Regions from separate parts of the Thalassospira xiamenensis M-5 genome, predicted to be linked through region 2. Evidence: predicted binding sites of a transcription regulator. Region 2 holds the regulator's gene; the other holds the start of a gene.
What was found. The regulator PhoB, encoded in region 2, activates phosphate uptake and scavenging genes when phosphate is short. The targets are predictions, from matches to a motif close to TNTCATAAAACTGTCA.
Positions count from the first base shown of each region.

Region 1: the regulator PhoB is predicted to act here: its motif matches at 2,745-2,760, upstream of TH3_RS06585 (RNA degradosome polyphosphate kinase).

Region 1 is NZ_CP004388.1:1,401,888-1,406,316, forward strand. It holds gene ppx (exopolyphosphatase) at 1-469, opposite strand, end outside; gene TH3_RS06585 (RNA degradosome polyphosphate kinase) at 496-2,643, opposite strand; gene TH3_RS06590 (SixA phosphatase family protein) at 2,839-3,375, shown strand; gene aspS (aspartate--tRNA ligase) at 3,622-4,429, shown strand, end outside.
Region 2 is NZ_CP004388.1:3,889,618-3,894,046, forward strand. It holds gene TH3_RS18095 (cation:proton antiporter domain-containing protein) at 1-1,422, shown strand, start outside; gene phoB (phosphate regulon transcriptional regulator PhoB) at 1,485-2,180, opposite strand; gene phoU (phosphate signaling complex protein PhoU) at 2,198-2,920, opposite strand; gene pstB (phosphate ABC transporter ATP-binding protein PstB) at 2,942-3,745, opposite strand; gene pstA (phosphate ABC transporter permease PstA) at 3,747-4,429, opposite strand, start outside.

The sequences.
Region 1 (4,429 bases), 2.1 Mb from region 2:
TGATCTCGCCTTCATCAAGCAATACCAGTTCCAGCGACCCGCCACCGATATCACCAACAATGCCGGTTGCGCGCCGATCCCCCGAAATCACGCCAAGGGCGGAAAGGCGGGCTTCTTCAAGGCCGTCAATGACCTTGACGGTCAGGCCGGTCTCGGCAAGGACCCGATCACAAAAAGCCTGTCCGTCGCTGGCGGCACGGACAGCCGCGGTCGCCAGGATGTCGACCCGTGTGACCTTCATCGCGCGGAGCAACCGGGCAAAACGCCGCAGGGCGGCGGTTGCCATTTCAACACCTTCGGGGTTGAGACGGCCGGTGTTTTCGGGGTCGCGCCCCAGACCGCACATCACCTTTTCGTTAAAAATCGGGGCCGGTGCGCGTGTCATGCCATCAAACACAACAAGACGCACCGAGTTCGAGCCAACATCAATGATGGCGATACGGTTGGAAACCCTTTGGTCAGTCAGCATGCGGTTGGTTGAACCTGCCTGTTTTCTTAGTCATCAAGCTGCAGCACGGGGACATTTGGATCTTCCTCGCTAAGCGCGCTGCCACGGCCCGAAAGTGACGGGTTGGTCATGAAATACTGGTGAGAGGAGAAAGCATTTTCATCGGCTTCGCACCGCTCGTAAGTCCCGTCGGGCTGCAGGTACCAAGCCTGCGCCGTATCTTTCAGATTTGCAATCATGATCTGTTCGACAATCTGGCGCTGGCAGGTGGGGTTTTCCACCGGGACCAGTGTTTCGACACGACGGTTAAGGTTGCGCGGCATCCAGTCGGCAGATGAAATAAACGCCTTGGCCTTGCGCGACGGCAGTTTTGCGCCGTTTGCAAAGACGACAATGCGCGAATGTTCAAGGAACCGACCGACGATGGATTTGACCCGAATATTTTCCGATAACCCCGGCACACCGGGCCGCAAACAGCAGATGCCGCGCACGACCAGTTCGATATGAACCCCGCACTGGCTGGCGCGATAAAGCGCGTCAATCACCACCGGATCAACAAGGCTGTTCATCTTGGCCCAGATGCCCGCCGGTTTGCCCGCCTGACAGTTTTCGATCTCCTGATCGATATGGGCAAGCAGGGTCGGGCGAAGCGTATGCGGCGCGATGGCAATCTTTTCAAGCGACCGCGGGGTGGCATAACCGGTCATGAAATTAAAGATGCTGGCCGCGTCACGACCCAATGCCGGATCGCACGAGAAGAACGAAATATCGGTATAGAATTTCGCAGTGATCGGGTGATAGTTGCCGGTCCCGAAATGGACATAGGTCCGAAGCCCGTGGCTTTCGCGCCTGACCACCAGTGACACCTTGGCATGCGTTTTCCAGTCAAGGAAGCCATAGACCACCTGACAACCGGCACGTTCAAGATCGGCCGCCCAGCGCAGGTTGGCTTCCTCGTCAAAGCGGGCCTTGAGCTCCACCATCGCCGTTACCGATTTGCCCGCTTCGGCAGCCGCAATCAGGGCCTTGACGATCGGGCTGTTTTCCGATGTGCGATAAAGGGTCTGCTTGATGGTGACGACTTCGGGGTCACGCGCAGCCTGCAACAGGAACTGCACGACGACGTCGAAATCCTCGAACGGGTGGTGAACCACCAGATCCTTTTTGCTGATCGCGGCAAAGCAATCGCCGCCAAAGTCGCGCACCCGTTCGGGATAACGCGCGCCATAGGGCGGGAACAGTAGATCATGATGCAGATCGGAATCGATCAGCTGTTTGACATCGACAAGCCCGACAAGCCCGTCGACCTTGACGACTTCTTCGGGGGCGACAGAAAGTTCGTCGACCACGAAATCCAGAAGGTCTTCTGGCATCTCGGCATTGACTTTAAGCCGGATGATGCTGCCGCGGCGACGACGCTTCAGCGCGGTCTTGAAAACGCGCACGAGATCTTCGGCTTCTTCTTCGATTTCAACGTCCGAGTCACGGATAACGCGGAACAGGCCGTGTTCGATCATGTCGAAACCGGGGAACAGCTTGTTAAGGTAAAGGACAATCGCCTGTTCCAGCGGCAGATACCGTTCGGTCCGGCCCGGCATGCGCAGGAAACGGCCGATTTTCGGCGGCACCGGGATCAGCCCGCGCATGTTGTGACCATCCGCCGGGTCAAACAGCTGCATGACGATCGCAAAGCCAAGGTTCGGAATGAACGGGAAGGGATGGGATGGATCAATGGCAAGCGGCGTTAAGGTCGGGAAGATTTCGCGCATGAAATAGCCGTCAAGCCATTTGCGGTCGGTCTGGGTCAAATCATCCGGTCTGATCACCGAAATCCCGTGCTTGTCCATCTCGCTGCTAAGCTGCTGCCAGATGCGCTGCTGATCCTGCATCAACTGGCTGGCATCATAGGTGATGGCGCGCAGCTGCTCGGACGGGCTCATGCCATCCTGGCTGACCTTGGTCATGCCCGCACGCAGCTGCCCGACAAGACCTGCGACGCGAACCATATAGAATTCGTCAAGGTTGCTGGCGGAAATCGACAGGAAACGCAGGCGTTCCAGCAACGGGTGACGTTTGTTTTGTGCCTCTTCAAGGACGCGGCCGTTAAAGGCCAGCCACGAAAGTTCGCGGTTTATAAAGCGCTTGTCCGAATCAAGTGTGATGGCGCTTGATTGAATAACGGCGGCGTGGGTCACGCTGTGCCTCCTGCGAAAGTGGGTTTGTGTCCTTGAAATAAAGCGACAGGTCCCGGTTGCGATTGGAGTATAGGATAACTGCTTGTCGGGGTGCAATTTTCTTAAATTTTTAAGTCAGTTTTCTTGGTGGCTTCACAGCGCCCGATGTGGCATGCAAAAGTCTGCTTTCCTTAAGATCACCGGATACCCGATTTTATGAAGACATTGCTTCTGCTCAGGCATGCAAAATCAAGCTGGACCGATCCGTCCCGATCCGATCACGACCGGGAACTGAACCGGCGCGGCGAAAAGGCGGCCCCGGTGATGGGGCGCTATTTGCATGAACAGGGGCTGGTGCCCGATCTGATCTGGTGTTCAACCGCCGAACGTGCGGTCCAGACATTAACCCTGCTGGGGCGCGATTTTGCCAGTGCATCCGACGTGATCTACAGCGAAGACCTTTATATGGCGAACGAGGCCGTGCTGCTTGAAAGCCTTGGGCACACCCATGACGAGGCCCGCTGTGTAATGATGATCGGCCATAATCCGGGACTTGCCGATTTCGCCGCCCGGCTGTTTGGCGAGGGCGATGGCGAGGCATTGCTGGAAATGAACCGTAAATATCCGACCTGCGGGCTTTGCCAGTATGAATTTGATGTTGATCATTGGGCGGACGTTCGGTTTGAGGCCGGGCGCCTGATTCGCTTTGTAAAGGTCAAGGATTTGCAGGGGATCGGTGCGCCGCCGACCTGAAATTCCGGCCCGCAATGCAGACCATTGCGACGGGCACTTGACGGCGGGGCTTTGGCAGCGTTTTATACCGCAGAATTTCAAGCGCCGCGTCGCGCAAACAGACAGATCACCCGATTTAAGCCCCCCGAATTGACCGGGGTGGCTGGATTGCGGTGCTTTTTTGTTTGACAGCGCGGTGCAGCCATGCACCTTTGCGCCAAATTTGTGGCCCAAAATACGAAGCATACAAAGCAACCTGGAAAGACCATGCATCCTTATCGTTCACACAATTGTAATGCGTTGCGCGCCTCTGACGCCGATGCGGAAGTGCGCCTGTCCGGCTGGATCCACCGCAAGCGCGACCACGGCAACCTTCTGTTTGTCGATTTGCGCGACCATTACGGCATCACCCAGATCGTGATCGATATTTCAAGCCCGCTTTTCGCGGTTCTTGAAAAGTCGCGCGCCGAAAGTGTGATCACGGTGGACGGCAAGGTCGTCAAACGTACCGCCGAAACCGTCAACCCGAACCTGCCGACCGGCGAGATCGAGGTTTATGCATCGAACATCGAAGTCCAGTCGTCGGCCGACGTGCTGCCGATGCCGGTCTTTGGCGATGCCGAATATGGCGAGGAAATCCGCCTGCGTCACCGTTACCTTGATCTGCGTCGCGAAAGTGTTCATTCGAACATCGTTCTGCGCTCGCGCGTGATTTCGGCGATGCGTCAGAAAATGACCGCACAGGGATTTTTGGAAATCCAGACCCCGATCCTGACGGCAAGCTCGCCGGAAGGTGCGCGTGACTTCTTGGTGCCGTCGCGCATGCATCCGGGCAAATTTTATGCCCTGCCGCAGGCCCCCCAGCAGTTCAAACAGCTACTGATGGTTTCGGGCTTTGACCGTTATTTCCAGATCGCACCGTGCTTCCGCGATGAAGACGCCCGTGCCGACCGCTCCCCGGGCGAGTTCTATCAGCTCGACTTCGAGATGGCCTTTGCCACCCAGGACGATGTGTTTGATGCGATTGAGCCGGTTCTTCATGACATCTTCGTCGAATTCGGCGGTGGTCGTGATG
Region 2 (4,429 bases):
GCCTCTATCGTAATTGCCGGGGCACTGGCCCTGTCATCAACAGCCATTATCCTTAAACAGCTTTCCGATGAGCGCCAGTTGCACACACGTTTCGGGCGTGCAGCCCTTGCCATCCTGCTGTTGCAGGACGTTGCGGTTGGTCCCTTCCTGATCATGGTGCAGGCCGCTGGCAATGCCGGGAGCGAAACCAGCCCCTGGATCAGCGCACTAAGCGGTGTGGGGGCGGTTGCTGTATTGTTGCTGACCGGTCGTTATCTGCTGCCGCGACTCTTTCGGTATATTGCGGCTCTTAAAAACCCGGAACTTTTTGCAATCGGGACCCTGTTTGTCGTTCTGGCTGCCAGCACATTGACCGAAGCCGCGGGCCTTTCAATGGCGCTTGGTGCCTTTATCGCCGGGGTAATGTTGGCCGAGACCGAATTCCGCCATCAGATCGAAGCCGACATTTCGCCATTTCGCGGTGTTTTCCTGTCGCTGTTCTTCATGTCTGTGGGAATGTCGGTCAATGCCAATGTGGTCATCGGTCAGGCCGGAACGATCATTTTGTGGCTGATCGGGCTTCTGGTCATAAAGGCAGCGGTTCTTTTCGGATTGTCCCTGCTGATCGGCTTTAACCGTGCATCTTCAATCCGGGTCGCCATGAGCCTGGCCGCCGGTGGTGAATTCGCCTTCGTCATGCTTGCACTGGCATCGCAGAACGGGGCGGTTCCGATTGACATCGCCGTGATGCTGATCCCGGTGGTTGCGATTTCGATGGGTCTGACGCCGACTTTGATTTCGCTCGGCCATCGCATCGAACAGAAGCTTCATCCCAAGGAAACCGATCAGCTAAGCGAGATTTCGGATGAAACCGACGGCATTCAGAAACATGTTCTGGTAATTGGTTGCGGGCGCGTCGGCCGGGTTCTGGCCCGTCTGCTGCGCACCAAGGAAATCCCGTTTATCGTTCTGGAATCCGATGCCCAACAGGTTTCGCGTGGCCGAGCCGAAGGTCTGCCGGTTTATTTTGCCGATGGGTCCCGACCGGAAACATTTCGTGCCGCCCATACCGAACAGGCCCATATTGCCGCCGTTGCCATGGGCAACCCGCACGCAACCGAAAAGACCGTCGCCTTGCTGCGACAGCATTATCCACATCTGAAAATCTTTGCCCGTGCCCAGGACATCACCCATATCGGTCCGCTGTCACGCAGTGGTGCCGATGCGGCCATCCCAGAGGTACTTGAAACCGGTTTACGCCTGTCCGATCACGTTCTGGCGGCCTGCGATATCCCGCAGGAAGATATCGATATCGAAATAGCCAAGTTCCGGCGTGCCGATATGCTGCTGATGAACGAACTTGCCCCGCGCACCGCGCGCCAAAAAACCGAAGACCAGGCACAAAAAACTGCCAAACCGGCAAAATCCAGGAAAAGCACCTGAAACGCAAAGACCCCCATCACAATAATGGGGGTCTTTCGTTTCGTCTTCCGGAATAACCGCAATCAGGCGGCTTCGACATCCAGTGCATAACCCGCGGCACGAACCGTGCGGATCACATCGCGCGTTCCCTTGACGTCATTCAATGCCTTTCGCAGACGACGAATGTGAACATCAACCGTGCGGGTTTCGACATAGATATTCGGCCCCCAAACCGCATTCAGAAGCTGCTCGCGCGAGAAAACCCGCCCCGGATGTTCCAGGAAATAACGCAGCAGACGGAATTCGGTCGGGCCAAGATGGATAGCCTTGCCGTTACGACTGACACGATGGGCGGCCAGATCCATTTCGATATCGGAATAGATCAACTGCCCTTGTGGTTGCGCCGGACCGGATCGACGCAGAAGTGCGCGAATACGGGCCAGCAATTCACCAATCGCAAACGGCTTGGTCACATAATCGTCGGCCCCGGTATCAAGGCCGCGGATGCGGTCACCTTCTTCACCACGCGCCGTGACCATGATCACCGGCAAATCCCGGCTTTCAGGCTTCCGGCGGATCTGGCGGCAAACCTCGATCCCTGACATCACCGGCAGCATCCAGTCCAGAAGGACCAGATCGACATGGGTTTCGGCCAGAATTTTCAACGCTTCGTCACCGTCCCCGGCTTCGACAACCTGCATCCCCTCGCGTTCGAGGTTGTAGCGCAACATGGTTACGATTGCAGCTTCGTCCTCGACGATAAGAACCGTTGGGTCCATCTTCCTATGCTCCAGTGTCACTCATTCGGTTCTACGACGGCAAAGTTCGCCGCGTCATTTTTTGGCCGAGTATCCATCGGCAGGTCTTCGCCCTTGATCCGGTAATAGATCGTTTCGGCAATGTTGGTCGCATGATCGCCAATACGTTCGATATTCTTGGCGATAAACAGCAGATGGGTCGATGCCGTGATGTTACGCGGATCTTCCATCATATAGGTCAGCAGTTCACGGAACAGGGAATTGTACATATCGTCAACTTCCTGATCGCGCGCCCAGACACGCTGGGCCTTTTCCGCATCACCTTCGATATAGGCATCCAGAACGTCCTTGATGATTTCCTGGCACAGCTTGGCCATGTTCGGGATCACCTGAACCGGGCGGATCGGCGGCACCTGGTTAAGAACCTGCGCACGCTTGGCGATGTTTTTCGCCAGATCACCGATACGTTCCAGATCGTTGGACAGTTTAAGCGCGGTCACCACCTGCCGCAGGTCATCTGCCATCGGCTGACGCAGGGCCAGAAGACGAACGGCAAAATCCTGCACTTCCTGTTCCAGCGTATCGATACGGTGATCGGAAAGAATGACCTTCTCGGCCAGTTCCGAATCCCGTTTAACGATCGCACGAATGGCGGAAATCAGCTGGCTTTCGGCAAGCCCGCCCATCTGCGAAATGATGTTGTTAAGACGGGTCAGTTCTTCGTCAAACGAACTGACGATATGATGTTTCTCATCGACCATCGAAAATACTCCTGCCCGGACTTAACCGAAGCGACCCGTAATGTATCCCTTGGTGCGCTCGTCCTTGGGATTGGTGAAAATCTGATCGGTTTCGCCCACTTCGACCAGCTTGCCGAGATGGAAAAACGCCGTGCGCTGCGACACGCGGGCAGCCTGCTGCATGGAGTGCGTCACGATCACAATGGTGTAGTTCGAACGAAGCTCGTCAATCAGTTCCTCGACCTTTGCGGTTGCAATCGGGTCAAGTGCCGAACACGGTTCATCCATCAGGATGACTTCGGGGCTGACGGCAACCGCACGTGCAATGCAAAGGCGCTGCTGCTGCCCACCAGAAAGACCGGTTGCCGGTTCCGGCAGACGGTCTTTGACTTCTTTCAGTAGACCCGCCCGTTCAAGCGAGGTCATGACGATTTCATCGAGCTCGTCGCGCGAATTCACCAGACCGTGAATACGTGGGCCATAGGCCACGTTGTCATAAATCGACTTCGGGAACGGGTTCGGTTTCTGGAACACCATGCCAATGCGCGCGCGCAACTGAACAACGTCGATTGCCTTGTCATAGATATCACGGTCATCAAGCGTTACCTTGCCCTTGATCGTGACACCGTCAATCGTGTCATTCATGCGGTTCATGCACCGCAGGAAGGTTGATTTGCCGCAGCCCGACGGGCCGATAAGTGCTGTGACCTGGCGTTCGACAATGTCAAGATTGACATCAAAAAGCGCCTGGTTGTCGCCGTAGAAAAGATTGAGGTCACGGGCCGTCATTTTCGGGCTAGTGACTGACGGCTCTGCCGTCATTGCGCTTTGAGTTACAACAGCCATTTTACCACTTCCGTTCAAATTTCTTGCGCAGATACACGGCCAATCCGTTCATCAGGATCAGGAAGCCCAGCAAGACCATGATGGCCGCCGAAGTCTTCTCAACAAAGGCACGTTCCGGACTATCCGCCCACAGATAAATCTGCACCGGCAGAACTGTCGCCGGATCGAGTGCCCCGCCCGGGATATCAACAATAAACGCCACCATACCGATCATCAGAAGCGGTGCGGTTTCCCCGAGAGCCTGCGCCATGCCGATGATGGTCCCGGTCAGAATACCGGGCATCGCCAGCGGTAACACATGATGGGTCACCGTCTGAACCGGCGATGCCCCAAGACCAAGGGCAGCCTGCCGGATCGACGGCGGCACTGCCTTGATCGCCGCACGTGATGCGATGATGATGGTCGGCAATGTCATGAGGGCCAACGTCAGACCACCAACAACCGGGGCCGACCGCGGCAGGTGCATGACATTAAGGTAAACCTCAAGCCCAAGAAGACCGAACACGATCGACGGCACAGCCGCAAGGTTGTTGATGTTGACTTCGACAATCGCCGTGAACCGGTTTCGCGGTGCAAATTCTTCCAGATAGATCGCTGCCAGAACACCAATCGGAAACGACAGTATCAATGTCACAACCAGTGTATAGAACGACCCGACCGCAGCGCCCCAGATCCCGGCCAATT